Regions from separate parts of the Proteus sp. G2626 genome, predicted to be linked through region 3. Evidence: predicted binding sites of a transcription regulator. Region 3 holds the regulator's gene; each other region holds the start of a gene.
What was found. Region 3 encodes CRP, which controls carbon source genes, mostly activating them, when cyclic AMP is high. Its sites were predicted from a motif close to ATGTGANNNNNNTCACAT; they were not measured.
Positions count from the first base shown of each region.

Region 1 (7,912 bases), on a different contig from region 3:
GAAAAATTAATTGAAGTGCCGTTTCGATTAATGGATGCGCATTTACCCACCGTATTAATGTCTGCGATAACATTAGCTCTATTATTAGGCATTCGCTATTTTCGTAGCCGATGGCCAGCCCCCTTAATTGCTATGGTCGTGATGACGTATTTAAGTTGGCAATTTGATTTGGCAAGCTTTGGTATTGCTATCGTAGATAAAGATGCGGGAAATGTTGATCTGTTTTTACCGGTTGTATCCATGACAGGATTTCATCCAGGTGTCTTGAGAGAATTGTTAGTTCCATCGATAAACTTGGCGGTCATTAGCTTCGTTAGTTTTATGATGACAGCTCGCAGTTTTGCCAGTAAGAACGGTTATGATGTCGATGCAGACCAAGAGTTAAAAGCGTTAGGTATTGCTAATATTGCATCGGCTTTGTCTCAAGGATTTGCGGTGAGTGCTGCAAGCAGTCGTACCGCAGTCAATGATTCTGTCGGTGGTAAAACGCAGTTAGTTTCTATTATTGCAGCGTTGGTGATTTTGCTTGTGCTGTTATTTTTGACCGATTTTCTCGCCTATATTCCATTATCTTCACTAGGCATCGTATTGATTGTTTCTTCATGGTCTTTGCTGAGTATCCGCCACATTTGGTCTTATCGTAAGCGTAATAAACAAGCATTTACATTGGCATCTTTTACCTTACTAGCTGTGTTATTGGCAGGGCTAATTAACGGTATCGGCTTTGCCGTTTTATTAGGATTGTTACAATTTTTACGTATTGTTTTTCGTCCAAGCGATCAGTTATTGGGTGTTGATGAACAGGGTATGGTTCACTCAATGAATAAAGATAATGGTATTGAGCCTATTGATGGCTTAATGATGTACCGGTTTAATTCACCGCTGACTTATTTTAATGTGGGTTATTTTAAAAAACGGGTACTTCAGCTCGTTGATAACGCACCTCAACGCCCAGCATGGTTAGCAGTAGATGCAGCTGTAAGCTTTACCTATGACGATGTTAGCGTGTTTGCTGCTATTGATGAGCTAATACGAGAGTTGCGAATAAAAGGTGTGAAATTGGTTTTAGCAGGCCGTAGAACAGAATTAAATCGTTGGATTGAACGTAATAAGATTTCGCTCAATGAAGATGATTTGATTATTGCCCCCGATCTCTATTTTGTGATCCGGCTGTATCAAAGCCGACAGCAAATTAAAGAGAAGCAAAAGGAAGCAAGAAAAGAGGCTCTAAAGAAAGAGATAGCAAGCAGTGATGAGGATAGCTCAAATTTGCAAATAACCAGTAATCGCGATACTCCTAAAGTGTGCTGATTAAGATTGATTTTTCTCACTGACACTAAAAATCCCGTGATAAGTTGCTAGCTTATATACGGGATTTTTATCACTTCATTTTATGTTAGCAGTAAGATTAACTTTGCTGTTTTGTGTATTTATTTTCGACTAACATAAATAAGCGAAACAGGTAAATTATGATCCACGCTGAAGCCATATTTTTCAAAAGATAGAATAAGAAGTTATGGACAATATTAGGTAATTGAACGGTGAGGTTACCCACAAAACCAATACCAAACTGCAGTAAGATCCAAATGCCTAAAGCAGGGATAAGTGCCGCAGATTCATTAAAGCCAATTTTCCAACCTAAGCGTATAGCACTTCCTATATTTTGTTGGCGTACTAAAACAACCGGTGCTAGCGCAAATCCGATTAACAAAATAATGCCTGGAATAATCATCACCATAAAGCCTGCACTAATCAAAATAGAGCACAGAACTATCAATAAAAACATTTTTGGTAAACGAGGTAGGCTTGCATTCAATGTCTGACCTAATGTGACATTATGTCCTGTTGAAATTGCCATAGCGAACATCAGTAAGGTGAGCACTAAGAGGCTTTGTTGTAGCGTTTCAAAGACGTAGAGCAATAACACTTTTTTGGCAATGCCGACGACACTGCTCGACATGGCTTCTAGTTCTGCAGGAGAAGTAGATGAGAGCTGTGTATTTTTAAAATTAGCGACAAATTCGATCATCAATTGGTACTCTTGAGGATTAGGACCAATTAATGCATGAATGATCGCTAAAACAATAGCAAGAATAGCGCTAATAGTAACAATACTACGTCGTTCATTCTTATAAAAATTCAGACTGTCTCGGTAGATTGTGCGTGCCGTGGTAGGCATGAAACTGCTCCTGTGAAAATAGACTAAGTCAATGAGCGCTATTGTACCTTTTACAACAGCAAAAAGGGATATTTTCTATCAAACCGCTTATTAAGCTTATTTCTTGATACTCATTATCATTGTGCTCTCATTATTTAAATTAAATAAAACATTATTTTAACATATGAATAACCTTATTTTTAAATATGCCTTTTAAAGATATTTTTTATTCAAAAAATAGCAGTAACTATAAATATAATTATAAGAAAAAATGGTATTAATGTGTAATTTGATGTGGATCAATTATAAATAATTATATTGATAAATAATAAAAAGAGAAATAACACTTTCTGCAAAAATAATTCCAAAGTTGTGATCGGTATTAGATCATAATTACCAATAAATGGTTATATTTTTAGCGGAGATTTTACTTATTACAGGAATGGGTTAAATAATGAAAAAACTTTCTGCGCTTATTTTAGCGGCTGCAACTCTTGCGCCTTCTATTTCTTTCGCTCACCAAGCGGGTGATTTCTTATTCCGTGCAGGTACTGCAACTGTTCGTCCTAATGCAGGTTCTGATGCAATATTAGGTGGCGACCATTTTGAAGTAAATAATAATACTCAATTAGGTTTAACCTTTGGGTATATGATCACTGATAATATTGGTGTTGAATTATTAGCAGCTACTCCTTTTGAGCATAAAATTTCATTAACTGGTGTGGGTGAAATTGCAAAAGTTAAACATTTACCACCGACATTAATGGCACAATATTACTTTGGTAATGGTGAAGATAAACTACGTCCTTATTTAGGCGCAGGCCTTAACTTTACTACGTTCTTTGATGAGAAATTCAATAACAACCCAGCTGTTGATGGTTTAGGTTTAAATGGACTTGATCTTAAGGATTCATGGGGCTTTGCAGCACAGGCAGGTTTAGATTATAACCTCGATAAAAACTGGATGCTGAATGCGTCTGTTTGGTGGATGAATATCGAAACAAAAGCAAGATTCAACAGTGAAGTTGGTAATAAAGACTTTGATGTTAAAACACGTTTAGACCCATTTGTATTTATGTTTGGTGTGGGTTATCGTTTCTAATTATTCTTTCTTTAAAAGAATGTCTCATAATGAAAAGCGAAGATTATCTTCGCTTTTTTTATGTTTTAAATTCATAAGACAAGGCTCATTTTTAGATTACCAAAAGATATCATTTTATTATTAATACTCAAAATAAGAGTCATTTTTAAATAGTGTTAAATAGAGAAAGATGTATTTAAAAAGGAACATTTAATATTTAAATATCTTTTAAGATGCATTTAATATGCATCTTAATGTTTAGCTATGAATAAAATGAAAATTATTTATTTTTATTTATTATTAATAAATACTCATTTTAATTGATAAAAAGGAGCATTTAATAGGTATATTTAAAATGCATCTTTATATTTGATTTTAGTAAAAGTACTTTATCTATCAATGAATAGATAAAATGAATAGAGAAATAAAAGGGGCGAATAAGATACCGCACTGATAATAACTGGATGATTATTTTTTGAACGCGAAATGATTAGTAATTCTTTTGTTTTGCTCTTTTTGTGAGCTATTTTTAGCATGAGATAAAAACAGGCTATTTTTAATTGATTTGAGTTTTTTACAAAATTTGATCTGCATTATGATAGCCCAGACAAATAAACATAAATTCATAAACGAAAAAAGACCACCGAAGTGGTCTAAAAAGTAAAGCTAAAGGAAGACTAGAATAAAAAGAGGATCAGCGAACAACCATTGAGTTGATAACGCCTTTTACACCTGTAACTTTGCGTGTTGTTTCAATGGCACGATTAGCATCCGCTTGAGAAGAGACGAAACCACTTAGTTGAACTTTACCTTTAAATGTCTCAACGCTAATTTGTGTTGAATTAAGGTTTTTTTCACCGATTAGTGCTGTTTTAACTTTGGTGGTGATCACGGAGTCATCAAAATAACCCCCAGTACCTTCTGATGTTGCAGTTGGAGAACATGCAGACAACGTAAATGCCATCAGTAATGCCGCCATGACAGCGGAGATTTTTGCCCATAGTTTCATTATCAAACTCCTTATACATTGCATAATTGATTGAGTATTTTTGAAAAGAAAACATAAAGCGCTTTATAAAGTATGTGCAAAAAATAAAATATTGCCAAATTTTTGTAGATATTGATTATGTTATTTTTTGTGAAAAAAAAAGAAATTGTGCCATTTCATGCGGACTAAGCCCCAAAGTAGGCTTTCAAAAGCGTGAGTCAATAAATGATGAATTAAGAGAAATCCGCTTAGAAAAATAGCAAACTATTCTTCTAAAGCGGATCCAATAAGAACATTAGACGATTGTTGCCACTTTCATTTCTTTGGCAAATTGAGTGAGCGCTTTAAGCATTATTTCAGGTTGATGAAGGTTTTTCTCAATAATTTGTACTACGGCAGATCCTGAAATAGCACCCGTGGCACCATTTGCAATAGCTTCTTTGACTTGTTTTGGCTCTGAAATACCAAATCCTTGCAATGCAGGTGGTGCATTATAGGTTTTTAATTTATCTGTAAGGTGTGTTAGCGATTGTTCAGCACGTTTATCTGTCCCTGTCACGCCAGCTCTTGAGAGTAAATAGGTATAGCCTTTACCTGAGATGGCTAATTCTTGTAAAAGCTCATCATCAGCATTAGGCGGGCAAATAAAGATAGGATCGATATTCGCTCGTTGCGCTGCTTCTCGGAACTCTTTTGATTCACGTAAGGGCACATCACCAATTAAGACAGAATCGACACCAGCTTGTTGGCATTTACTATAAAAGTTATCAATACCATTACTAAAAACAAGGTTGGCATAAACTAATAGACCAATAGGAATATTAGGGTGTTTTTTACGTACATTGGTTAATAGAGCAAAGCAATCGGTGGGTGTTACACCAACATTGAGGGCACGCAAATTAGCACCTTGAATAGTAGGGCCATCAGCAAGAGGATCGGAAAAAGGAATACCAATCTCTAAAGCATCTGCACCACCTTCAATTAACGCATCAATAATTTGTAGTGACAGCTCAGGAGAAGGATCACCTAATGTGACAAAGGGAACAAATGCACCTTGTTGTTTTTGTGCTAATGCATCAAAGCAGTTTTGATAACGGCTCATTAGATTTCTCCTCTTGCTGCTAAAATATCGTTTACAGTAAAAATGTCTTTATCGCCACGGCCTGATAAGTTCACAATCAGTAATTGCTCTTTATCAGGATTTTGTGCAATTAATTTAAGTGCGTAAGCTAGAGCATGAGAAGATTCTAATGCTGGAATAATCCCTTCTCGGCGAGAAAGTGCTTTAAAGGCTTCAATGGCTTCATCATCGGTAACAGAAACATAATCAGCACGACCAATGCTATTTAAATGTGCGTGCTGTGGCCCGACAGATGGGAAATCAAGGCCTGCTGAAATTGAATATGACTCTTCGATTTGTCCTTCATCAGTCTGCATAATAGGGGATTTCATCCCAAAATAGATCCCTAATTTACCATGTTTCAGTGGTGCACCATGTTCACCCGTTTCAATGCCTTTACCTGCAGGTTCAACACCAATTAGCTGTACTGACGTTTCAGGAATAAATGAAGCAAATAATCCGATAGCATTTGAACCACCACCAATACAGGCAATAGCTGCATCGGGTAGACGGCCTTCACGCTCTAGGATCTGCGCTTTAGCTTCATCACCAATCATACGTTGGAATTCACGTACAATTGTTGGATAAGGATGTGGGCCTGCGGCTGTTCCTAGTAAATAGTGAGCGCGATCGTAACAACCAGACCAGTCGCGTAATGCTTCATTACAGGCATCTTTTAGGGTAGATGAACCACTATGAACGGGAATAACTTCAGCCCCCATTAAACGCATACGAAAGACGTTAGGTGATTGACGTTCAACGTCTTTTGCACCCATATAGATACGACATTTCATATTAAGTAGTGCGCAGGCCAAAGCAGTTGCAACACCATGTTGACCAGCACCCGTTTCTGCAATTATTTCGGTTTTTCCCATACGTTTTGCCAGTAGTGCTTGACCTAATACTTGGTTAGTTTTATGAGCGCCACCATGCAGTAAATCTTCACGTTTTAGATATAAACGAGTTCGCGTGCCTTCTGTTAAATTACGGCAAAGGGTTAATGCTGTTGGCCTACCTGCATAATTTTTTAATAAATCTTGGAATTCTTGCTGAAATGACGGATCGTTTTGTGCATCAATAAACGCTTGTTCGAGTTGATCCAAGGCAGGAATTAAGATTTCAGGTACATATTGGCCACCAAATTCGCCAAAGTAGGGGTTAAGTTTTCTCATTGTGATGTCATCCTGTTTAAAATTTTATCTTTATGAAATTTAGTTTAGCTGTAATTGTGCAAATACTTGTTTCAGACGTTGTGCATCTTTTATGCCAGGAGCTGATTCTACTCCAGAGTTAAAATCAAGCCCGATACAGCCTGTTTTAACGGCATCCAAACAGTTTTCACTATTAAGACCGCCTGCAAGTAATGCTTTTTCACGTATTGTGTTTGGAATTTTTTGCCAATTAAACGTTGTTCCTGTACCGCCTGTGCCGTTATCAAGTACATATTTATTAACGTGTAAAACAGGAGGGATATCACTGTGGATTGCCATGTTTATTGCTTGCCAAATCTCACAGCTAGGTTGAATTTTTTGTCTAAGTTGCTCAATAAACTGAGTATCTTCTTGCCCATGTAATTGAATGGCAGATAACTTGAGTTTTTCAGCATAGTCACAAATAAGTGCAATGGGCTGGTTTTGAAAAACACCTACAAATGCTAAGGGGGCTTGTGTTATCAACTCTTGAGCTTGTGACAGTGTCACTTTGCGTGGGGATTTTTCTGCGAAAATCAGTCCTGCATAATAAGCACCGGCTTGATAAGCTGCTTTTACATCTTGTGTACGAGTTAACCCGCACACTTTATGCTTTCCCAAAACAAGTGCTCTTACCGCTTGGTCAATATTCTCTTGTGACATTAAGGCACTGCCTACCAGAAAACCATTAGCATATTGGCTTAACTCTTGGACTTGCTGGTGGGTATGAATACCAGACTCGCTGATCACGATTGCATCTTCAGGTAATCCTTGGCTTAATTGCGGAGTACGCGCTAAATCAATAGAGAGATCACGCAAGTCGCGATTATTAATACCAATAACTTTGGCATTAAGCTTAATTGCTCGTTGACGCTCTTCTTCTGTGCTGACTTCGGTCAATACACCCATATTTAATTGATGAGCAACCGCTGATAGCGCACGATATTGTTCATCATCTAAGACAGACAGCATTAATAAGATGGCATCTGCTTGATAAAAACGTGCTAAATAGATTTGGTATTCATCAATAATAAAATCTTTGCACAAAACGGGCTGATGCACGGCTTGGCTGACTTGACGTAAATAATCAAAGTTCCCTTGAAAATACTTTTCATCCGTTAATACCGAAATTGCCGCAGCATAAGGCTGATAAATTTTTGCAATTGTAGCGGGATCAAAATCAGCACGAATTAATCCTTTTGAGGGCGATGCTTTTTTACACTCTAAAATAAAAACAGTATTAGGCTGAGTTAATGCCTGATAAAACGAGCGTGTTGATGGCACTATTTGATGCACAAATTCTGATAATGGTTGGCTTGCTTTACGTGCAATCAGATATTCTGCTTTATCTTTTACAATGGCGTTTAATACAGTC
Region 1 covers NZ_JAABNH010000027.1:162,023-169,934, forward strand. The annotation lists gene GWJ05_RS13300 (SulP family inorganic anion transporter) at 1-1,311, shown strand, start outside; gene GWJ05_RS13305 (YciC family protein) at 1,409-2,179, opposite strand; gene ompW (outer membrane protein OmpW) at 2,613-3,260, shown strand; gene GWJ05_RS13315 (BON domain-containing protein) at 3,934-4,248, opposite strand; gene trpA (tryptophan synthase subunit alpha) at 4,523-5,329, opposite strand; gene trpB (tryptophan synthase subunit beta) at 5,329-6,519, opposite strand; gene trpCF (bifunctional indole-3-glycerol-phosphate synthase TrpC/phosphoribosylanthranilate isomerase TrpF) at 6,559-7,912, opposite strand, start outside.
Region 1: ompW (outer membrane protein OmpW) is a predicted target of CRP. The motif match lies at 2,446-2,463, and genes of this name have one in related genera.

Region 2 (7,912 bases), on a different contig from region 3:
AGTTAACCCTTTAATTTTTGAAACATTAATCGATAAGGTATTAACAGGAAGAAATTTATCAAACTTACATTTACTGGGCTATTTATTGCTCTTAATTGCAATCACTGAACCTGTTTATCTTTTTCTTCGAGACAAATTGTATACATTTATTTCTTGTCAATTTAGTGCTGATTTTTCAGGAAAAATTTATCAGCATCTTATTCGCTTACCGAGTTCTTTTTTTAATCAACGACAATCAGGTCAAATAATTGCACGCATTCAAGAGCTTTCGCACATTCGTCAATTTATGACTGGTTCCGCATTGATGTTAGTGCTCGACCTCATTTTTATTATTGTGTTTCTTTCTGTAATGTTTACTTATTCAGCATCATTAACTTGGATAACGTTAGGTGCATTAATTCTTTATTTTACACTTTGGCTGATCCTTGGCCCAATGATCCGTTATTGGGTTGAGCAGGAATATCAAGCAAATGCTGATAATACTAGTCTACTAACCGAAGCAATTAGCGGTATAGAAACTATCAAAATTACAGCAACAGAAAGCTATTTTATCGAAAAATGGCAATATAAGCTCACCGAGCATATTAACAAACGGTTTTCAGCAACCCAAAAAACCTTATTAGCTCAACAAGTAATATTCATCATTCATAAAATCACAACAGCGATTATTCTGTGGCAAGGTGTTAATTTAATTATTAATACACAAATGACGGTAGGTGAGCTTATTGCATTTAATCTCTTCATTGCGCATATAACACAACCAATTTTACGCTTAGCACAATGCTGGCAAGATTTTCAGCAAACCACTATTTCTCTGCGCCGTATTGGCGAAATTTTAAATGCGCCGACAGAACACCAATATCATGGATTAGCCACGGTGCCCCAAATTACAGGTAGTATTGATTTTTCAAATGTCTATTTTCGTTATACCCATCATACACAAGATGTTCTTGAAGCACTCTCGTTCTCTATTCCTGCTGGGCAATTTATTGGTATCACGGGTCGTTCAGGCTCAGGAAAAAGTACTATCACACGCTTAATTCAACGACTCTATACTCCTCAACAAGGACAAATTTATATTGACGGCATGGATTTAGCTATCGCTGATCCTCTCTCTTTGCGCCAAAGTATCAGTATCGTTTTACAAGAAAGTTTTTTATTTAGTGGATCTATTGTCGAAAATATTCGTTTATCAAAACCCAATGCGAATGAACAAGAGATAATAGAAGCATGCCAACTTGCAGGTGCTCTAGATTTTATTGAGCAACTTCCTTTGAGATTTAACACTCAAGTCGGAGAAAAAGGTGCCAATTTATCAGGAGGGCAACGCCAGCGTATTGCACTGGCAAGAGCTTTACTAACAAATCCACGCATTCTTATTTTAGATGAAGCCACATCAGCATTAGATTACATCTCAGAAGCACAGATTTTGGCAAGTTTACCTCAGATTTGTCAAAACAGAACCGTCATTAGTATTGCACATCGCCTCAATACATTAGCACATGCAGATTATATTTATGTTATAGACAAAGGACGGGTATTGGAAGAAGGAACTCATGTGGGTTTACTTGAAAATAACACACTTTATTACCAATTATGGAAACAGCAAATGCAATAATAATGTTTAAAAAACAAGAAAGGCTCGAAATACCGAGCCTTCAAGATATTACTGATAATTAGATCAATAATTAGTAAAGCATACGAGCACGGATTGTTCCTGGTAATGCTTTGAGCTTTTGTAACACTAACTCAGCTTGAGCCTTCGTTTGTGTTGTAATATCAATCACAACATAACCTACGTTGCCAGAGGTACGTAAAAATTGTGCTGCCACGTTGATGTTTTCTTCAGTAAACACTTTGTTGATGCTATTCATCATACCTGGTCGGTTCTCATGAATATGCAGTAAACGGTTTACATCATCACCATGGCTTGGTAACGATACTTCAGGGAAGTTAACTGCAGATAATGTAGAGCCGTTATCTGAATATTTCGCCAATTTACCTGCAACTTCATAACCAATATTTTCTTGTGCTTCTTGTGTTGAACCACCGATATGTGGCGTTAATATCACATTATCGAACTTGATAAGTTCAGATACAAACGGATCGTTAGGATCGTTATTTGCACCAGGTTCAGATGGGAATACGTCAACCGCTGCACCAGATAAATGCTTTGATTCTAACGCTTGTGCTAATGCAGGAATATCAACTACCGTACCACGAGAAGCGTTGATAAGAATTGAGCCTGGCTTCATGCGTTGAATTTCTTCATGCCCAATCATATTTTTTGTGGAAGGCGTTTCTGGCACATGTAAGCTGACAATATCACTCATATTCAATAGTTCAGATAAATGGCGAATTTGTGTTGCATTACCCAGTGGTAGCTTGTTTTCAATATCGTAAAAATAGACATCTAAACCGACACTTTCAGCCAAAATACCTAACTGTGTACCAATGTGCCCATAACCTATAATACCCAGTTTTTTACCACGAGCTTCAAAACAACCTTTGGCTTGCTTATCCCAAACTCCACGATGCGCTTTCGCATTTGCCTCAGGAATACGACGCAATAATAACAGTAATTCACCTAACACCATCTCAGCCACGGAACGAGTGTTCGAGAAAGGCGCATTGAAGACAGGAATACCGCGACGAGCTGCTGCTTCTAAATCAACCTGATTAGTCCCGATACAGAAGCATCCTACAGCAACTAATTTTTCTGCGGCTGCAAAAATTTCTTCTGTTAAATGAGTGCGGGAACGAAGACCAACAAAACGCGCATCACGGATAGCTTCTTTTAATTCTTCGTCCGATAATGCACCTTTATGATATTCAATGTTGGTATAACCCGCAGCTCTTAAGTTTTCTACTGCACTTTGGTGCACACCTTCAAGAAGTAGAAACTTTATTTTGTCTTTTTCCAAAGATACTTTGACCATTTACCCTGCCCTATCGTTATTACATTTAATGAAAAACAAAATCCTGTCTCATCAACATAACAAAAATAGAGTTTGTGGCAATACAACCGATTGCAGTGATGACAGAATAAGCGATAAAGAAAGCGATTTTCTACCGAGTAAAATGATTTTGACTTTGAAAAAGGCAGGATTTTAAAGAGAGATATAACTATGGTGTGATATATATCACTGAATTTGCATTTTCTAAAATAATTTTAAAAAGAGGTCGCCATCGCCACCTCTTTTTAGTCATCTTACTTAATAGTTTTAACTCCTTCAGACGTTCCCATTAAAACGACATTTGCACCACGATTAGCAAATAATCCTACTGTAACCACGCCTGGAATACTGTTAATTTTATTTTCCAGTTCAATAGGGTTAAGAATCGTTAAGTTATGAACGTCTAAAATAACGTTACCGTTATCTGTTACTACGTTTTCACGATATTCAGGTAAGCCACCCAGTTTAACTAATTCACGAGCCACATAAGAGCGTGCCATTGGAATAACTTCGACAGGTAGAGGGAATTTACCTAATACATCAACTTGTTTAGATTCATCAACGATACAGATAAATGTTTTTGCCACTCCCGCAATAATTTTTTCTCGCGTTAATGCGGCACCGCCACCTTTGATCATTTGCATCTGGTGGTTAATTTCATCAGCACCATCCACATAGATATCTAAAGAATCGACTTCATTACAGTCAAAAACAGGAATACCATAACTTTTTAGCTTTGCCGTTGATGCTTCTGAACTTGAAACAGTACCTTCGATTTGACCTTTTATTGTCGCTAATGCGTCAATAAAATGAGAAGCCGTAGAGCCTGTTCCTACCCCCACGATAGTGCCAGGTTTCACATATTCAAGCGCCGCCCAACCTACTGCTTTTTTCAATTCATCCTGAGTCATTTAAAAAAACCTTATTTATCACATTAATGGACTAAGAATAGCATATTGCATTCAAAACTAGCACGAGACACATCAAAAACTGAGAAGCAACATTTTAACTCATTACAACAAAAAATATGGCATAGTAAGCAACAGAACATAAATCAAAGAGAGTCTGTTAATGAAACGCCCTGATTATCGAGCATTACAAGCCCTTGATGCCGTCATTCGCGAACGTGGTTTTGAAAGAGCTGCACAAAAGTTATGTATTACACAATCTGCCGTTTCACAACGCATTAAACAATTAGAAAACTTATTCGGGCAACCGTTATTGGTGCGAACTGTTCCACCACAACCCACCGAGCAAGGGCAAAAACTACTGGCGTTATTGCATCAAGTAGAATTACTTGAAGAACAATGGTTAGGTGATGAAAATAGTGGCTCTACACCGCTTTTACTCTCTTTAGCGGTAAATGCCGATAGCTTAGCAACGTGGCTATTACCCGCTTTACACCCCGTATTAACACAACTGCCTATTCGACTTAATATCCAAGTTGAAGACGAAACGCGAACACAAGAACGTTTAAGACGAGGCGAAGTAGTGGGTGCAATCAGTATTCAGCCACAGGCATTACCAAGTTGCCTTGTTGATCAATTAGGCGCTCTTGATTACCTATTTGTAGCCTCTCCTGATTTTGCTCAACGCTATTTTGCAAACGGGGTCACTAAATCGTCGCTATTAAAAGCCCCTGCTGTCGCATTTGACCATCTTGATGATATGCATCAGGCATTTTTACAACAAAACTTTGGTTTATCTCCGGGCAGTGTACCTTGCCATATCGTTAATTCTTCCGAGGCTTTTGTGCAATTAGCAAAACAAGGGTCGACATGTTGTATGATCCCTCATCTACAAATTGCTAATGAGCTAAAGAGTGGAGAGTTGGTTGATTTAACGCCAGGGCTTTACCAACGACGTATGCTTTATTGGCACCGCTTTGCGCCAGAAAGTAGAACTATGAGAAAAGTGACAGACGCACTGGTTGATTTTGGCCGTAAGGTTTTAAAACAAGGTGAAGAATAACACGACTATTTTCATCTTCTAACACAAAAAATAGGCTTCATATGAAGCCTATTTTATTTTTATAACAATAAGATTATTGAGTACGTTTTAATTCAAAAACAACATCCACATAATCTTTAAATTCGATGCTTTGTTGTTCATACGTTTCTTGCACCGCAGCTGGCGCTTGGGCTTTTAATGCCATCGCATCCATACGCACTTGTGTGATTGGATAAGGTGTCGCCTCTGGTGCACGATAGCTTACGCTATAAACTGCACCTAAATCAGCACCAAAACCTTTCGCAACTGAGGTTGCTTGATCAATGGCATTTTTAATGGCCACTTCTCGAGCTTTTACTTTGTATTGTTCTGGATTATTTACGCCAAACTCAACGTTATTAATTTCATTTAAACCCGCCGCTAATGCGCCATCAAGTAACGTATTAAGCTGTTCTAATTTCTTAATTTTAACATTTACAGTACGTGTTGCGGTATAACCATTAATCACTGAACGCTCCGCTTTTTTATCATATTCATAGTTTGGTTGAGTACGAATATTAGCGGCCTCTATATCTTCCTTCACAACACCATTTTCTTTTAAGAAGGCAAAATATTTTGCAACACGCTCATCGACTTGTTTCTTAGCCTGAGCCGCATCTTTTGCTCTTTCGTTAACCTGAATATTTAATGTCGCCATATCAGGAGTGGCTTTAATTGTCGCATTACCAGATGTTGTAATATGTGGTCCTTCTGGTTCCGAAGCAGCTAGTGCAATGGAAGGTAATCCCAGCGTAAACACGGATGCTAATACAATCGTTCTTAATTTCACAAAAAACCCCCTGACAAAATTAATTTTAATGTCCTGTTTTTAGGACTAAGAAGAACATTAGCATATATGATGTAAAGTTCTTTAAGATTAAAAGAGAGTTTTCCATCCTTGTGCAGCTAATTGAACAGCAATAAACCACATCACACATCCTACAAATAAATTAATAATGCGTTGAGAGCGTGTTTTGCTTAATATCGGCGAAAACCAAGCCGCAAGTAGTGATAACGCAAAAAACCAACTGATAGAAGCCAATATCGCACCAATCGTAAACCAAGGGCGAAGCTCTGTGGTTAATTGTCCACCAATACTGCCTATCACAACAAAAGTATCTAAATAAACATGAGGATTAAGCCAAGTTACGGCAATTAATGTCACAATCACACGCCAACGGCTTTTTACCTGATTTTCACTTTGTGATAATTCGATATCTTTTGAAAAAGCTGTTTTAAATGCATTCCAACCATACCAAAGTAAAAATGCCACTCCTCCCCATGTGATCAATAATAAAAGCGTTTCTGATTGACTAAGTAATGTACTGCCACCAAAAACACCTGCTGTTATTAATACAACATCACTTAATGCGCATAAAAATGCACTCATTAAATGAAATTGTTTTTTACTTCCTTGCTGTAAAACAAAAGCATTCTGAGCGCCTATAGGTAAAATCATGGCTGCACTTAATAAAAAACCCTGAAAAAAAGTTGTAAACATGCAAAATACCTTAATAATTATTCGTTAGATATTAGCTGAATAATAGAGGGATTTTGATATTAGAGGAAATGAATCATTCTTATTAATAATAAGAAAAACTAATGGTGATAAAATAAAGGGTTTGTAGGATTAATAAATATCTAATAGCCATATTCATTAATAGTATGAAGATAAAATAAGACCAAATAGTGACATTGGGAATTACTAAAAAATAAGATCGCCAAAACAAATACAATATAACTCTATCAAAATACTGAAAGAAAAAAGCCACGTTATTAACGTGGCTCTATGCTATCTATTTTTGTGAGACTATTCTGCTTTCACTGTCGCACTTTGTGTTTGATGCATATAAACATCCATTTGTGGGAATGGAATACCGATATTATTTGCATCTAATGCACGTTTAAAATCTTCCATTAGATCCCAATAAACAGGCCATGCATCACCATTCGTTGTCCAAACACGGACCACAAAGTTTAATGAAGACGGTGCCATTTCATGTAAACGGATAGTCACACCTTGATCATGTTGAATGCGTTTGTCTTTCGCAACAACATCACCCAATACTTGTTTTACTTTATCAATATCAGCATCATAAGCCACACCAACAATAATTTGTGTACGGCGGTTAGGCTCACGGCTTAAGTTGATCACTTCACTACTGATAATTTTGCTATTCGGAATAACGATAATTTTGTCATCTGCTGAACGTAATGTCGTAGAAAAAATCTGTACATCCTTTACCGTACCTTCTACTGAACCAATCATGACATATTCATCTGTACGGATTGGACGGAAGATAACAATCAATACGCCTGCAGCAAAGTTAGACAGAGAGCCTTGTAGAGCCAAACCAACAGCTAAACCGGCAGCACCTAACACCGCGATAACAGACGCTGTTTGAACCCCTAATCGTCCTAATACCGCAATTAAGGTAAAAGCAACAACTGTGTAACGAACTAAAACAGATAAAAATGTCACAACAGTAGCATCAATATGGCGCAATGTGAGAACTCTTGCGACACCTTTACTGATCATTTTTGCGATAAAAAGACCAATAAATAGGATCAAGAAAGCGGCGACAATATTCACAGCATATTGAATAAAGAGCTCCTGATTTGCGACAAACCAACCTGTTGCTTCATCTAAACTAGCTGGTAATTCATTCATTAGACCACCTATTAAATCTTAAAAATGTAATGAGAAGAATAGTCATACAGTAGTATATTGTGGCATATTTCTTCCAAAAATATAGAGGATTTGTTAATTCCTTTTATTTTCCAGAATAAATAACCGATATTTCTGTAACATGGTAGCAAAATCATCTAATCCACAAAATGAGATACTTTCGTTATCGTAGTAACTCATGCCTTCTTCCATTTCATCTGTTTCAAAATGCAGTGTATTGGCTCTTATCATTACTTCTTCATCATCAATAGAAAGGCTATATTCTTTACCAATTAAT
Region 2 covers NZ_JAABNH010000013.1:64,570-72,481, forward strand. The annotation lists gene GWJ05_RS06990 (type I secretion system permease/ATPase) at 1-1,618, shown strand, start outside; gene serA (phosphoglycerate dehydrogenase) at 1,689-2,939, opposite strand; gene rpiA (ribose-5-phosphate isomerase RpiA) at 3,212-3,868, opposite strand; gene GWJ05_RS07005 (LysR family transcriptional regulator ArgP) at 4,029-4,928, shown strand; gene GWJ05_RS07010 (oxidative stress defense protein) at 5,002-5,736, opposite strand; gene argO (arginine exporter ArgO) at 5,824-6,447, opposite strand; gene mscS (small-conductance mechanosensitive channel MscS) at 6,757-7,617, opposite strand; gene GWJ05_RS07025 (YacL family protein) at 7,711-7,912, opposite strand, start outside.
Region 2: serA (phosphoglycerate dehydrogenase) is a predicted target of CRP. The motif match lies at 3,132-3,149, and genes of this name have one in related genera.

Region 3 (7,912 bases):
GCTTCATTTCTTCAGGAACTTGGGCATAACCATAGCCTGGTAAATCGACTAAGCGTAAACCTTCTTCAATTTGAAAGAGGTTGATTAATTGAGTACGGCCTGGGGTTTTACTGGTTCTTGCTAATCCATTTTGTTGGGTTAATGCATTTAAAGCACTGGATTTACCGGCATTAGAGCGACCCGCAAAGGCAATTTCAATCCCTGTATCTGGCGGTAAATGACGGATATCAGGAGCACTGATGATGAAATGTGCTTTTTGGTAATTAAATTGGGCCATTATGGTATAAACCTCTCTGAAATAATGCGGCTTCTCATGCATACTCATTTCAATTCTGCATGAGAATGAATATCTAAAATATTTATTCGCTCTATTTTGGCGCAATTTAATGACTTATAACAGCGTTTAAAAATTAAAATTTACTCTGTTATGACGTAATAAGACTTATTGAGCGTAAATAAAGGTAAATGATTGGCACTATTTACCTCAGCGAATTAGAATCGCTGCATATTAAGTAAGTTGTAGACTATTAAAGTAAAGGATCCCTGCATGTTAAAACGTTTTCTTGTCACCTTCGTTACCGCTTGCACTTTAACAACAGCGACTTTTGCAATGGCAACGGGAGAAACCTTCGTTAAATTAGTCACCTCTGAAGGCAATATTGAATTAGCACTGGATAATAAAAAAGCCCCAATAACAACGAAAAACTTTATTCAGTATGTCGAAGATGGATACTATAACGGCACAACTTTTCATCGTGTTATCCCAGGTTTTATGGTTCAAGGTGGTGGCTTCACAGCTGATTTACAACAAAAGCAAACTAGAGCGCCCATTAAAAATGAAGCTGATAATGGGTTACGAAATGTAAAAGGCTCTATTGCTATGGCACGCACATCAGATAAAGACAGTGCAACCAGCCAATTTTTCATTAATGTAGCTGATAATGCCTTTTTAGATCACGGTCAACGTGATTTTGGTTATGCCGTATTTGGTAAAGTGGTAAAGGGTATGGACGTGGTGGATAAAATTTCACAAGCTCAAACTCGTAATATTGGCCCTTACCAAAATGTACCAGTAAAAACAGTCACTATTTTATCTGCTGAAGTTGTAAAAGAATAAGCGCATTATTAGGATAGAATATTTACGTATTCTAATAAGATAAAATGCATATAAACCGGGATGAGCTTGTTCATTCCGGGATTTTTAGTATGAAAAAAATATTTTTTATTACCTCTTTTTTCGTGTGATCTACTGTAATAAGTATTAACTACGTTATTAATCACTCTATTTATTGTCGATTACCACCCTTTTTGTTATTGCGCAATAAATCAGCAGGTTTTCTTGCTTACTATTCATATTTTATACCTGTGCTATGATAATCGGCTTTGTTGTACCCAAGTCGGTTAAACAACGAGCTATTTTGGCAAAGACATACTCGCTTTAAAATAGTAATAAAATAAATAATGATAAGAAAATCAGTCGGATAGGCTAATATGCTGTTACTTATTGATAATTACGACTCGTTTACCTACAACCTCTATCAATATTTCTGTGAATTGGGTGCTGAGGTTGTTGTTAAGCGTAACGATGAGATTGGACTTAAAGAGATAGAAAAGATGATGCCAGCACATCTTGTTATCTCACCAGGGCCTTGTACTCCTGATGAAGCCGGGATCTCTCTTGAGGCTATACAGCGGTTTGCCGGTGAAATCCCTATTCTTGGCGTTTGTCTTGGACATCAAGCAATAGGGCAAGCTTTTGGTGCATCTGTTATCAGAGCACGAGAAGTTATGCATGGTAAAAATTCATTGATACACCATAACCAACAAGGGGTTTTTAAAGGACTTAATCGTCCTTTAAGTGTAACGCGCTATCACTCTTTAGTGATAGATGCTACGACGTTACCAGTGCCTTTTGAAGTAACGGCATGGAGCCAACATGATGGCAATGTTGATGAAATTATGGGTATTCGTCATCGTACACTTCCAATTGAAGGGGTTCAGTTTCACCCAGAAAGTATTTTAAGTGAACAAGGCCATGAGTTATTAAATAATTTTCTTAAATATTAATAAGATAGTATTTAAATAACAAAATAACGCCTTTTTATACAAAACCACATTTGATTTTTTATTCATATTTAGTGATTATATTTTCATATTAAAGACGAATAACGATCAGGTGGGGTAATGACAAAACAAAGTATCAACCGGGCAACTTACGATCAAGTAATGTTGCCAATTTATTCACCCGCAGAATTTATTCCTGTTAAAGGGGTGGGAAGTCGAGTTTGGGATCAGCAAGGAAAATCTTATATTGATTTTGCTGGTGGTATTGCCGTGTTGGCATTAGGACATGCTCATCCTGCTCTCAATCAAGCATTGAAAGAACAAAGTGAAAAACTTTGGCATGTGAGTAATATTTTCACGAATGAGCCTGCACTGCGTTTAGCACAAAAGCTCATTGATAACACATTTGCAGAACGTGTCTTTTTTGCTAATTCTGGCGCCGAAGCAAATGAGGCCGCATTTAAACTCGCTCGCCATTATGCAATCACCCGCCATCATCCTTATAAAACCAAAATTATTGCCTTTCACCATGCCTTCCATGGTCGAACCTTGTTTACAGTATCGGTTGGAGGACAACCTAAATACGCCGATGGTTTTGGCCCAAAACCTGCTGATATCGTACATATTCCTTTTAATGATTTAGATGCAGTGAAAGCCGTTATTGATGATCATACTTGTGCCGTTGTGTTAGAGCCAGTACAAGGTGAAGGTGGTGTAACAGCAGCAACCCCTGAATTTATGAGAGGGCTACGTGAGCTGTGCGATAAACATCAAGCATTACTTGTCCTTGATGAAGTACAAACAGGTATGGGGCGTACAGGTAAGCTTTTTGCTTATATGCATTATGATGTGACACCAGACATTATTACCACGGCAAAGGCACTCGGAAGTGGTTTTCCGCTCAGTGCGATGTTAACGACACAAGAGATAGCGTCAGTAATGGGGGTAGGAACTCATGGTACAACTTATGGGGGGAATCCATTAGCGTGTGCAGTGGGCAATGTCGCTTTTGATTTAATCAATACACCTGAGGTACTTAAGGGAGTAGAAAAGCGCTATCAGTGGATTGTAGACGAGCTCACAGCAATAAATCAAACCTACAACGTCTTTTCGCAAATCCGTGGGCAAGGATTATTGATTGGCGCACAACTCGCACCACAATATGAAGGCAAAGCAAAAATATTATTAGGGCTGGCTGCAAAGCAGGGATTAATGATGTTAAATGCAGGCGCTGATGTTATGCGTTTTACACCCTCATTAATTATTACCCAAGAAGAATTACAAGAGGGGATGGTCGCATTAAAAGCCGCCATTGCCGCGTTTGTAGAAGGGGTATAGTTATTAAAAAACCCCATCAGCAAGGATGGGGTTCATACCGTTCTTTTTATCAATAGCTCTTTTGTATAGAGCTATTGTTTGTTCGGGTGGGGAAAATTAGCGAGTTCCGTAAACGACGATAGTTTTACCGTGTGCTGAGATCAGGTTTTGATCTTCTAGCATTTTAAGAATACGGCCTACAGTTTCGCGTGAACAACCCACGATTTGACCAATTTCCTGACGTGTAATTTTAATTTGCATGCCATCAGGGTGTGTCATCGCATCAGGTTGTTTTGCTAAGTTTAATAAGGTTTGTGCAATACGGCCTGTTACATCAAGGAAAGCAAGGTTACCTACTTTTTCTGATGTGGTTTGTAATCTGTTCGCCATTTGAGCTGATAGGCGCATCAGAATGTCAGGGTTAACCTGAATTAATTGGCGGAATTTTTTATAGGAAATTTCTGCTACTTCACAGGCTGTTTTTGCTCTAACCCATGCACTACGTTCTTGATCTTCTTCAAATAATCCGAGTTCACCGATGAAATCCCCCTGATTTAGGTAGGAGAGGATCATTTCTTTTCCTTCTTCATCTTTAATAAGAACAGCCACGGAACCTTTAACAATATAATAAAGTGTTTCCGCTTTCTCACCTTGGTGGATCAGCGTGCTCTTGGATGGATATTTGTGAATATGGCAGTGTGACAAAAACCATTCAAGAGTCGGGTCTGTTTGCGGCTTGCCGAGAACCATTCGCGTTATCCTCTGTACGTTAAATGCAGCCTTTCAAAACGGATAGGCTCCCTTTTGAGACAGCGTGCTTAAAAATCCTATCTTGACCTATTAACTTCCTGAGAACACGGTAAGTTAATATGGAGTAGATTATAATAAATGAGAAAATAATGCATTGATCTTAACCACTATCATCAAGCAGATATTGTTTTTAACACAATTAGTGCATTAAGTCTCGTTTTACGCAGTCAGCATAATAAACCTATTTGCTAATTGCTAGTTGAATTATGAGAATGTACTCTTTTAGTTTCTGTCATGTTTAGGGGAAAATAAATGGAAGCACGCGTTAAGTGGGTTGAAGATTTATCTTTTGTTGGGGAATCTTCATCGGGTCATCAAATTATGATGGATGGAAACTCTGGTGATAAAGCACCAAGCCCAATGGAAATGGTCTTAATTGCTGCGGGTGGATGTAGTGCTATTGATGTCGTCAGTATTTTACGTAAAGGTCGTCATCAAGTGACTGATTGTGAAGTGAAATTAACTTCAGAGCGTCGAGAAGAAGCCCCTCGTTTATTCACTGATATCAATTTGCATTTTATCGTTTCAGGTAAAGAACTCACAGATAAAATTGTTGAACGAGCGGTTCAATTATCTGCAGAAAAATATTGTTCTGTTTCTTTAATGTTAGGAAAAGCAGCTAATATTACACATTCATTTGAAATAAAAGATGCTGAATAAATTTGATATTTTAAAATAAAGTTTAATTTAGAAATAATATCCCTTAATTAAGGGGATATTATTTTTATAGAAATAGATTTTATTTTGGTTAACTGATTTTTTCGCCATTTAATAATTTTTTGACTAATGGCGCCATAATTAATTCCATTGCTAATCCTAATTTCCCACCAGGCACGACAATCGTATTGATTGTTGACATAAATGAGCCATGCAACATCGCGAGTAAATAAGGAAAATCAATATCGGTTAAGCCTCGAAAACGAATAACAATAAAACTTTCATCGAGTGTTGGGATAGCTTTAGCTGAAAATGGGTTTGATGTATCGACAGTAGGCACTCGTTGGAAGTTGATGTGGGTACGCGAAAATTGTGGAATGATGTAGTTAATATAATCATCCATTGAGCGAACAACAGAATCTCGAACCGCTTCTTGTGAGTGTCCTCGTTCAGTAGTATCTCGGATAAGCTTTTGTATCCATTCAAGGTTCACAATAGGGACAACACCAACCAGTAAATCAACATGTTGTGCAACATTATGTTCGTTGGTGACAACACCTCCGTGTAACCCTTCATAAAAGAGAACATCGGTATTATCGGGTAATGGTTCCCAAGGAGTAAATGTTCCTGGTAATTGGTTGTAGGGGGTCGCTTCATCATAAGAGTGTAAATATTTACGTGATTGACCTTGTCCTGTTTCGCTATAGTGGCTGAATGTGGAACTCAGTAGGCTAAAATCATTTGCTTCAGGGCCAAAATAGCTAATATGTCGACCCTGCTCTTTGGCTTTTCTTATCGCCATATCCATTTCAGGGCGAGTATAACGATGAAAACTGTCTCCATCAATTAATGCGGCATTTGCACTAAGTTGTTGGAATATTTTACGAAAAGCTTGGCTTGTTGTGGTGGTTCCTGCACCACTTGAGCCCGTAACGGCGATGATAGGATGTTTGACTGACATAGGTTATCCTTTTGCAAAATAAGGTTAGCCCTTATTGATGGCGATATTACGCTCTGGGTAACTAATCAGAGCGAAATTGCGAGGCAGGCATAATATTGACGCTTTCATGAAGCTCAGACCAAACTAACACGGCCTCGCCAGATTTAAGTTGTTTTTTTACGTCGGCGACTTTTTGTTCAAGCGTCTTTTCTTGGATACCATAATCTGTGCCTTCTCGTAAAACGAAACTTTCAATAAGATTATCTAGTGTCTCTGTGGAAAGTTCGTTCCAAGGTATTATCATTGGGTTTTCTCCAAATAAGCGGATAACCAGTCAGGTATCCGACTCTCAAGCCACATCACTGGTTTCGAGAGTTTTCCGCTGACAAACCCCACATGCCCACCAAATTCGGTAAGTTGATACTCAATATTATTAGGTAGTGTTGTGATATCTGGAATTACATCCGCAGACATGAAAGGATCATCTTTAGCATGAATGATAAGCGTTGTTTTCTTTATTTTATTTAATAAAGGCAATGCACTGCATTGGCGATAATAATCTAACGCATCTTTAAATCCGTGAATTTTGGATGTAATAAGGTCGTCAAACTGACGCAGCTTTTTGATCGACTTTATCGTCAATAAGCTGATCGGTAATGATTCTGGGTAGCGGATCAGCTTGCGTGTCGCGTTACTTTTTAGCCCTTTTAATAGATACCATTGATAAAAACGGGAAAACCCATGTTCAATTTTGGTTGAACAAGGTTCTAGCATTAATGGTGCTGATACAATAACAGCAGCATCTACAACGGCACTCTCACCACTTTCAGCAAGGTAATAAGCAAGCATATTACCGCCAAGAGAGTAGCCGACGGCTGCTGTAGGTTGTTTACCAAACTCCTGTTTTAGCCAATTTAAAAAATAGCGAGCATCTTCGGTTTCACCTGAGTGATAGATGCGTTTTTGTCTATTGGGTTCACCACTGCATCCTCTAAAATGCATTACAACACTTAACCAGCCTCTCTCTTTGGCTGCTGATAACATGCCATGGACATAAGGACTGCTAAAGCTTCCTTCTAAACCATGAAAGATCACTAATCGTGGTTTATCAAGTGCCATTTTAGGATCTTCACTCCATGCCAAATCGACAAAATCATTATCAGGAAGGTTTAGCCGTTGCCAATAAGGCGTTAATAGTGGTGTTCTACGCACTATTCTTGGTAAAAGCGTTTGTAAATGTGGATTTTTAGCCCAACGCATTGGATTAAAGTATTGAGACATATTTTCCGTCTATCAAAATGAATTAACACTTGTTTGCTAAATAACATACTGCTATTTTCGGTGAAAATAAAACATCTGTCACATCTTTGAGCTCTCACCATGACCATTAGCCTTATTTTTTCTTTAACGGTTTTCCTGTTTATTGCCGCTATTACACCTGGTCCCAACAACTTATTGCTTACTTCATCAGGTGCTAATGTCGGTTTTAAAGGCTCATTAAGGCTTATGGCGGGTATTATGCTGGGTATGCAATGTGTTTTACTTAGCTCAGCATTTGGTGTTGCTGCATTACTGATTATTTATCCTGCATTACATATAGGATTAAAGATAGTCGGGAGTGCATACTTACTTTGGCTTGCTTGGAAAACAGCAACATCATCTTATCAGCGTTTAGATATTCCAGCAAAAACATCGCAAGCAGTCAGTGGGTTTCAAGGTGGATTATTACAATTTCTTAATCCAAAAGCGTGGATGATGGGATTAGGGGCCGTGGGGAGTTTTAGTTTATCGGGTGATGCTTATTTTGGCTCTGTTATTGCGATCAGCGTTATTATGGTTATTGTTAATTTTGTTGCGGGTATTGTTTGGATATTAGGTGGAACGCTAATTAGTCTGTTTTTACAAAGTAGGCGTTCTTGGTTTATTTTCAATATCTCAATGGGGCTATTAACCGCGCTCTGTGTACCGCTAATCTGGATAGGGTAAATCAATAAAATAGTTATAAATCAATAGGTAACCTAACTTTTTTTATTAAAATGAGTTTTTTTTAAGATTGGTTGGAACGATCTCTTTAGATATGTATCAAAAAAAGAGTATTCATCTATAAAAAGAGAGAGCTACGAA
Region 3 covers NZ_JAABNH010000025.1:236,317-244,228, forward strand. The annotation lists gene yihA (ribosome biogenesis GTP-binding protein YihA/YsxC) at 1-277, opposite strand, end outside; gene ppiA (peptidylprolyl isomerase A) at 548-1,117, shown strand; gene GWJ05_RS10900 (aminodeoxychorismate synthase component II) at 1,492-2,067, shown strand; gene argD (bifunctional acetylornithine/succinyldiaminopimelate transaminase) at 2,185-3,402, shown strand; gene crp (cAMP-activated global transcriptional regulator CRP) at 3,499-4,131, opposite strand; gene GWJ05_RS10915 (OsmC family protein) at 4,444-4,851, shown strand; gene GWJ05_RS10920 (phosphoribulokinase) at 4,940-5,809, opposite strand; gene GWJ05_RS10925 (YheU family protein) at 5,871-6,092, opposite strand; gene GWJ05_RS10930 (hydrolase) at 6,089-7,069, opposite strand; gene GWJ05_RS10935 (LysE family translocator) at 7,169-7,774, shown strand.

Region 4 (7,912 bases), on a different contig from region 3:
GAAATTTTCTCAGGACTGGATTATCACAATTTCCCAAAAATCACGCTCATTGAAAATAAAATGCAAGTGGATGAAATGGTGACGGTACGGGATATCACATTAACCAGTACTTGTGAGCATCATTTTGTCACCATTGATGGTAAAGCGATTGTGGCTTATATCCCAAAAGATAAAGTGATTGGTTTATCTAAAATTAACCGTATTGTGCAGTTTTTTGCTCAACGTCCTCAAGTTCAAGAACGCTTAACGCAACAAATACTGATTGCATTACAAACGTTATTAGGCACAAAAAATGTGGCAGTTTCGATAGATGCTGTTCACTACTGTGTTAAAGCTCGTGGTATTCGCGATGCAACGAGTGCAACGACAACAACCTCATTAGGTGGGTTATTTAAATCGAGTCAAAATACGCGTCAGGAATTTTTGCGCGCTGTTCGTCATCTTTGAGATTTTAAATAAAAATGAATGAATCGTCTCATCAACGTATCGAATCGCTTGATGCGTTGAGAGGAATGGCGATCCTTGGCATTTTATTGCTCAATATTTCAGGTTTTGCATTATTAAGAGTGGCTTCCTTTAACCCTTTACATTCGGGGGAAGCTTCTTTTGGTGATCGTATAACATGGATGGCATTAAATCTCTTTGCTCAAGGCAAGTTCCTCTTTATTTTTGCATTACTATTTGGTGGTACGCTTTATTTGCTTTTACGCAAAGGCACACGCTTTAATTTATCACGCTTAATTGTGTTAGCGTTGATTGGTGTTATTCATACATTATTTATTTGGGAAGGGGATATTTTATTCCCATACAGTGTGTGTGGTTTATTTGTTTTTGCTTTTATCAAATCAATGACAATAAAGCACCAATTTATATTGGGTGCAATACTCTATTTTTGTGGCGCTCTTATATTGGGTGCTCTATTTTATTATTATCGCGATTTTATTGATACTGTTTGGTATAGCACACCCTATTCTCAATTGGCTGAATCAGATTGGAAAACAGGATCTTATTTAAATAGTGTCTATTATCGCTTGAGTGAATTTAGCCTTTTTATCTTTAATTTAGTACGCCAATATAGCTGGTTTTTGTTTGGTGCTATGCTGATGGGCGCTGCATTAATGGCATCTGGCTGGTTACAGCAGAAATTTAGTCGTTCCCATTATGGGAATGTAGCGTTTTTTTTCCTCACAATCAGTTTAAGCTTACAAACGGTTATTGTACTGGTGGATTATTTTCTTGATTGGGATTATCTCTGGGCAGCGGTTTGGGCGCAACCTTTGACTATGTTGATCCAAGTAATACAAAGTTTGGGGTATGTGGCGCTTTTTTATTGGAGCTGGGATATCATTCAGCACTCCTATTTTGCTTATGCTTTACGCTGTGTAGGAAAAATGGCGCTAACGACCTATTTAATGCAAAGTCTTATTGGCATCATTTTGTTTCAGCGCATGGGATTATTTAACCAATTTACCCTACCTGAACTGATGCCTTTTGTTGTGGTTATTTGGGCAATCAATGTTGCTTTTGCCATAATTTGGCTACGTTATTTTCCACAAGGTCCAATAGAGTGGATTTGGCGCAAATCAGCTACAAAATTAGCGCAATTCTTTTAGTTTTTCTCCTGATTATTGTCACTCAGAGGAAGTGATTCTACTTCCTCTGGTGAAACTGCAGGATATCCTTTTATGCCATCAGGAATAGATTGTATCGCAGGAATGGTTTCTGGTGGCCCTAAAAAGCGTGGCTCACGGTTTAAAATATACACATCAATCATTGCACCCGCTCTGGCAAATACTTCACGTATACGTACTTTAAACATACTTTTTGGGGATGCAACAGCGAAACATTGTGCATCAATCCCTTTTTCAAGAGCAATAAAAACGGCGCGTTCGCAATGAAAACGTTGGGTAATAATAGTAAAGCCATCCGTGCCAAAGACTTCCTTTGTCCGCACAACAGAATCTAGTGTTCTGAATCCTGCAAAATCCATTACGATACGAGAAGCTGGAATACCTGCTTTAATGAGATCTTTACGCATCGTATTAGGCTCGTTATAGCTATGCTTTGCATTATCTCCACTTAACAATAAATATTGAATTTTACCACTATTATAGGCATTAACAGCACCCTGTATGCGATATTGATAAAATTGATTAATGTAACCACTGGTGTAGTATTTGGATGTACCCAAAACCATTCCCACTTTTTTAGCGGGTAATTTATCAATATCTTCAAAGATATAAGGGCTTGTTTTCCACCCGATCCAGCGATCGCAGGCAATTAGCGTGACAGCAAGTAGAATAAACAGTGTAAGAAAGAGATAAATGAGGCGTTTTAGCATGTCCTTGCCTTAATGACGCATGACTTTAATAATGCTTAAGGCTACTTGAGCGGAGATAGGGAAGCAAGAAAAAAGCGCCTCATATTAAGTAATGACGCGCTTTTCAGAATGGTACTTAGTGACAAAAACTGACTTAGAATGACGTTCTTTTATAAATGCGGTATTCAGGTTGCCAATAATTACGTTCAATCGCTTCTTCTAAAGCCGAATCTGAGGTGACAGTAGCAACACCTTGGACTTGTGCTTCCTTTGCAACTTGTTTTGCAATATAACGCGAAACTTGTTGAATATCTGCCAGTAAAGGTAATAGAGAGCCATTACCGTCTTTTGCCATTGGTGAGCAATCAGCTAATGCACGACTTGCAACCATTAACATGGCATCAGTCACACGTTTAGCACCACAGGCAATAACACCTAACCCAATGCCTGGGAAGATATAAGAGTTATTACATTGTGCAATTGGATACTCTTTATCTTTGTATTTTACAGGTGCAAATGGGCTACCCGTTGCAACTAAAGCTTGGCCATCCGTCCAATTGATAATATCTTCAGGGCGCGCTTCAACACGTGAAGTTGGGTTAGATAATGGCATCACGATAGGGCGTTCACAGTGTTTGTGCATTTCACGAATAATTTCTTCAGTGAATAACCCTGCTTGTCCTGATACACCAATTAGGATCGTTGGTTTTGCATTCTTAACCACTTCTAACAGTGAAATCGCATCGCTTTCAGTTTCCCAATTAGCAAGAGTTTCACTTTTTTGGATAAGTTTGCTTTGGAAATCAAGTAAATTTGGCAGTTTATCTGTTAATAAGCCAAAACGGTCAACCATGAAGATACGCTTACGCGCTTGTTCATCGCTTAAGCCTTCAGATTTCATTTGGGCAATGATTTGCTCAGCAATACCACAACCTGCGGAGCCTGCACCTAAGAAAGTGACGGTTTGGTCTTTTAATTGACGACCTGCAGCACGACTAGCTGCAATCAGACTCCCTAAGGTAACAGACGCAGTACCTTGAATATCATCGTTAAAACAACATAACTCATCACGATAACGGTTTAGTAAAGGCATTGCATTTTTTTGCGCGAAGTCTTCAAATTGCAGTAAAACATTTGGCCAGCGACGTTTAACCGCTTGAATAAATTCATCAACGAACTCGTTATATTCATCACCAGTAATACGAGGATGGCGCCATCCCATATACAGTGGATCGTTTAAACGCTGTGGGTTATTAGTACCAACATCAAGTACAACAGGCAGTGTGTACGCGGGGCTGATACCGCCACACGCGGTATATAAAGAGAGTTTACCGATAGGAATTCCCATACCGCCGATACCTTGGTCACCTAAACCAAGAATACGTTCGCCATCAGTAACAACAATTACTTTTACATTTTGTTTAGTGGCGTTTTGTAGCATATCGTCGATATTGGCACGGTTAGGATAAGAGATAAACAAGCCACGAGCACGACGATAAATATCAGAGAAATGTTCACAAGCTTCACCCACTGTTGGTGTGTAAATGATTGGCATCATTTCAGTCAGGTGAGATTCCAATAAACGATAAAACAGGGTTTCATTGGTATCTTGGATGTTTCTTAGGTAAATGTGTTTATCGTTATCGTTTTTGAAATCAAGATATTGGCGATAAGCGCGTTCAACCTGCTCTTCAATAGTTTCAACTGCTTCAGGCAGTAAACCATGTAAGTTAAAGGTGCTGCGTTCTTCTTCGCTGAAAGCACTACCTTTATTTAACAGGGGAAATTCAAGCAGGATTGGGCCTGCATACGGGATGTAGAGAGGGCGTTTACTTTCGTGTTCCAGTTCCATGAAAAATACTCTTGTAAGGCAGTTAGTCACATGACAATTGTAGATCCTACAAAATAATAAAAATATGTACAGCTTATGTTATTTTTTTATGATTTTTATGCTTAGAAATGAGAGATAGATACGGTTGTTACAACTTTTTCTGGTAAGCATCAGCAAAATTTACATGCTGATGCTTTTTTAAGAGAGATTTTTAGAGGAATAAGTTAAAACTTTTTACAAAGTGATGCGTTGCATTTGGCGACAACCTAAAGCAGTTAATGTTGCTTGTGTTGCATCCCATTGCGTTAAAATTGTCTCTGCTTTTTCGATTAAGACAGCCGATTCAATATCCATCACACTCTCACCTGCCATATTTAACAAAATTAAAGCTGCTTGTAATGGCGGTAAACTTGGATTGAATGCAGCATTTTCTGCGTAACTACCTTGGAAAATTTTGCCATTTTTCATTTGAACGGCAATACCACTATGCGACTCGCTATAAGGCGCATGGCTACGATTAGTGGCTTGTAGCGCTTGTTGCGCTAATTCACTAGGATTATCAATTTTGTAGTCGTGATTAACTTTATCCATCAATAGTGAAGTAATATTGAGATCTTTTGGACCAAAGCTATCGGGTAAATAATCTCCCAATGTTGCCAATTTTCTACCTGGTAATTGAATTTGAATGTGAGTGCCACTGTTGAGCTCATTCATAAACTGGCGACAATGACCACAAGGTGTATAGTTAACAGTGATTGAGATTAAGCGAGATTCGCCACGTAACCATGCGTGAGTTACCGCACTTTGTTCAGCATGGACGGTTTGTTGTAGTGGTGCACCAGCGAATTCCATATTGGCACCGAAGTAGAGATTACCACTTTCACCACGCGCAACTGCACCGACTTTAAAATTAGAGATGGGTGCAACAGCACAAGCAGCAGCAACCGGTAAAAGTGCTAGGGCTAAGGCATCATCATTACATTGTAACTGTGTTTTTATGGCGTTGACCTGCTCTGCCGTAAACATTGCAGGAAATTCATCCTGCTCAAGATAAGGAGCAAGTGCTTGTTGTAACTGAGGGGATAAATCTGACCAAACTGCCTGAAAACGAGTATGCATACATGAGTCTCCCATTAATCTTTCTGTATTATAAGATTCTAGGCATCTTTACCCATTCTTATATGTGATGAAAATCATATTTTCAATGAAACAATTGCAACAAATTCATTAATTGAGAGATGTATCTCAAATTTATAGTAAAAATCCCCGAAATAAATTTAATTAAATCGGGGATTTAAGAATGGAGAGTAAGAAAGATATCAACTATAAAGATGCAAAATAATAGGGAAGATAAATGGCGCAGTAAGGGATGTAATAATCCCACAGGTCATTAATGCCAATGAACTGTAAGCACCTTCGATATAATCCACTTCTGCGGCTCTTGCTGTTCCGACTGCGTGAGAAACGGTTCCCATTGCTAAACCACGAGAGGCGTGAGTGGGAATACGCAATATCTTGAATAGAGTGTGACCAAAAATGGCACCTAAAATACCTACTGCAATAACACATGCAGCACTGATTGCAGGAATACCACCTATAGAGTCTGCGACAGCCATTGCGATAGGGGTTGTGACCGATTTAGGTAAGACTGATGCGGCAATTTCAGGTGTTGCTCCTGCCCATAAGGCAATCGCAGTACCACTGACCATTGCAGCAACACTACCAATAAAGCAAATGCTTATCAGTGACTTCCACTGTGCGCGAATTTGGTGTAATTGCTGATAAAGCGGGATAGCTAAAGCCACAACGGCAGGTTGTAATAAATCATTTAAAATACGACTACCCGCGAAATAGTGTTCGTATGGCGTATGTGTAATTAACAAGATAGGAATAATAACCGCAATACCAATAAGTAAAGGGTTCAATATAGGTAATTTATAACGAGCAGCAAGCTTACGTGATAAATAAAAGATAATTATGGTTAAAGGAAGTGACCACCAAATATTCATTAACACTAACATTTTTTCTTCTCACTTAATGCTTTATCATCATCTTTTTCTTTTGTTTCAATAACATCTTCCACTAAGTCTGGTTTTGAACCCACGATAACACGCTCACGATGGACATAATGTGAACAGTAAGCAACCAGTGCCATAACCCCAAAAGTACTGACTACACAGGATAAAACGATAGGGAAAAGTTGCTGGCTTAATAAATCATAATAATTCATTACGGCTACCCCGATAGGGATAAAGAGCAATGACATATTTTTTAACAGTATATTGGCGCCAGGTTTGACCCAACGTAAAGGAATAAGTTGGAAAGCAAGTAAACCAAAAAGGATGAGTAAGCCAACAATACTACCAGGAACCGCAAAGGGTAGAAGGGCGGAAATAAGATTACCTGCAAAAAGACAAAGATAAAGAACCAAAAAAGATCGTAGATAATGCCAAAGTGTAATCTGCAATCGTGCCCGTTTAGATTTCATAAGTAAGTGTCCCAAATCAACTAACAGAATTATCATACACCGATTTTGAAAGTGTGCTATGGATCACAATAAAAAAAGAGCGGGGCTCTAATAGAACCCCGCCATTTATTTGTTTGGCAAATGAATCTTGGTTGTTATTTCACTTGTTGACCTGGTTTTGCACCAGAGTCTGGGCTAAGTAAGAAGATATCTTTATCGCCTGGACCTGCGGCCATGACCATGCCTTCTGAAATACCAAAACGCATTTTACGAGGTGCTAAGTTTGCCACCATCACCGTCAAGCGACCTTCTAACACTTTAGGATCTGGGTATGCAGTACGAATACCTGAAAATACTTGGCGAGTTTCGCCACCTAAGTCTAAAACTAATTTCAGCAGTTTGTCTGAGCCTTCAACAAAATCCGCTAGTTTAATTTCAGCGATACGCATATCGATTTTTGCAAAATCATCAAACTTAATCGTTTCTTGAATAGGTGAATCTGCTAATGGGCCAGTGACTTCTTTTACTGGCGCAATGGTGCTTTTAGATGCTTCAACCATCGCATTAGCTTTATCCATTTCAATACGATTAAACAGCGCTTTGAATTTTGTAATTTCTTGGCCTAATAGCGGTTGTGCAAGAGCATTCCATGTTAATTGGGTTTGTAAAAATGCTTCTGAACGTTCTGTCAGTGAAGGTAATACAGGTTTCAGATACGTCATCAGTACTCGGAATAAGTTAATCCCCATGGTACAGATTGCTTGTAACTGAGCATCTTGACCTTCTTGTTTTGCTACGACCCACGGCGCTTTTTCGTCGATATAACGGTTAGCTTCGTCAGCTAATGCCATAATTTCACGAATGGCTTTACCAAATTCACGGTTTTCAAATGATTGAGCAATGGTGTCTTGCATATCAACGAAGTGTTGATAAAGCTTAGCATCATCTAAAGTATCTGCTAATTTGCCATCAAAACGTTTGCTGATAAAACCCGCAGTACGCGATGCTAGATTAACGACTTTATTTACAATGTCGCTGTTTACGCGTTGAACAAAGTCTTCTAAGTTTAGATCAATATCGTCAATGCGTGATGAAAGTTTGGCTGCATAGTAGTAACGCAGGCAATCAGCATCAAAATGATCAAGGTAAGCACGCGCTGTAATAAAGGTGCCACGAGATTTAGACATCTTCGCGCCATTTACAGTGACATAACCATGAACAAACAGGTTCGTTGGTTTACGATATTCGCTACCTTCTAACATGGCAGGCCAGAATAAACTGTGGAAATAGACAA
Region 4 covers NZ_JAABNH010000029.1:188,677-196,588, forward strand. The annotation lists gene folE (GTP cyclohydrolase I FolE) at 1-447, shown strand, start outside; gene yeiB (DUF418 domain-containing protein YeiB) at 462-1,613, shown strand; gene sanA (outer membrane permeability protein SanA) at 1,610-2,341, opposite strand; gene GWJ05_RS17160 (NAD-dependent malic enzyme) at 2,475-4,172, opposite strand; gene cdd (cytidine deaminase) at 4,386-5,270, opposite strand; gene GWJ05_RS17170 (CidB/LrgB family autolysis modulator) at 5,471-6,172, opposite strand; gene GWJ05_RS17175 (CidA/LrgA family protein) at 6,166-6,639, opposite strand; gene metG (methionine--tRNA ligase) at 6,774-7,912, opposite strand, start outside.
Region 4: cdd (cytidine deaminase) is a predicted target of CRP. The motif match lies at 5,333-5,350, and genes of this name have one in related genera.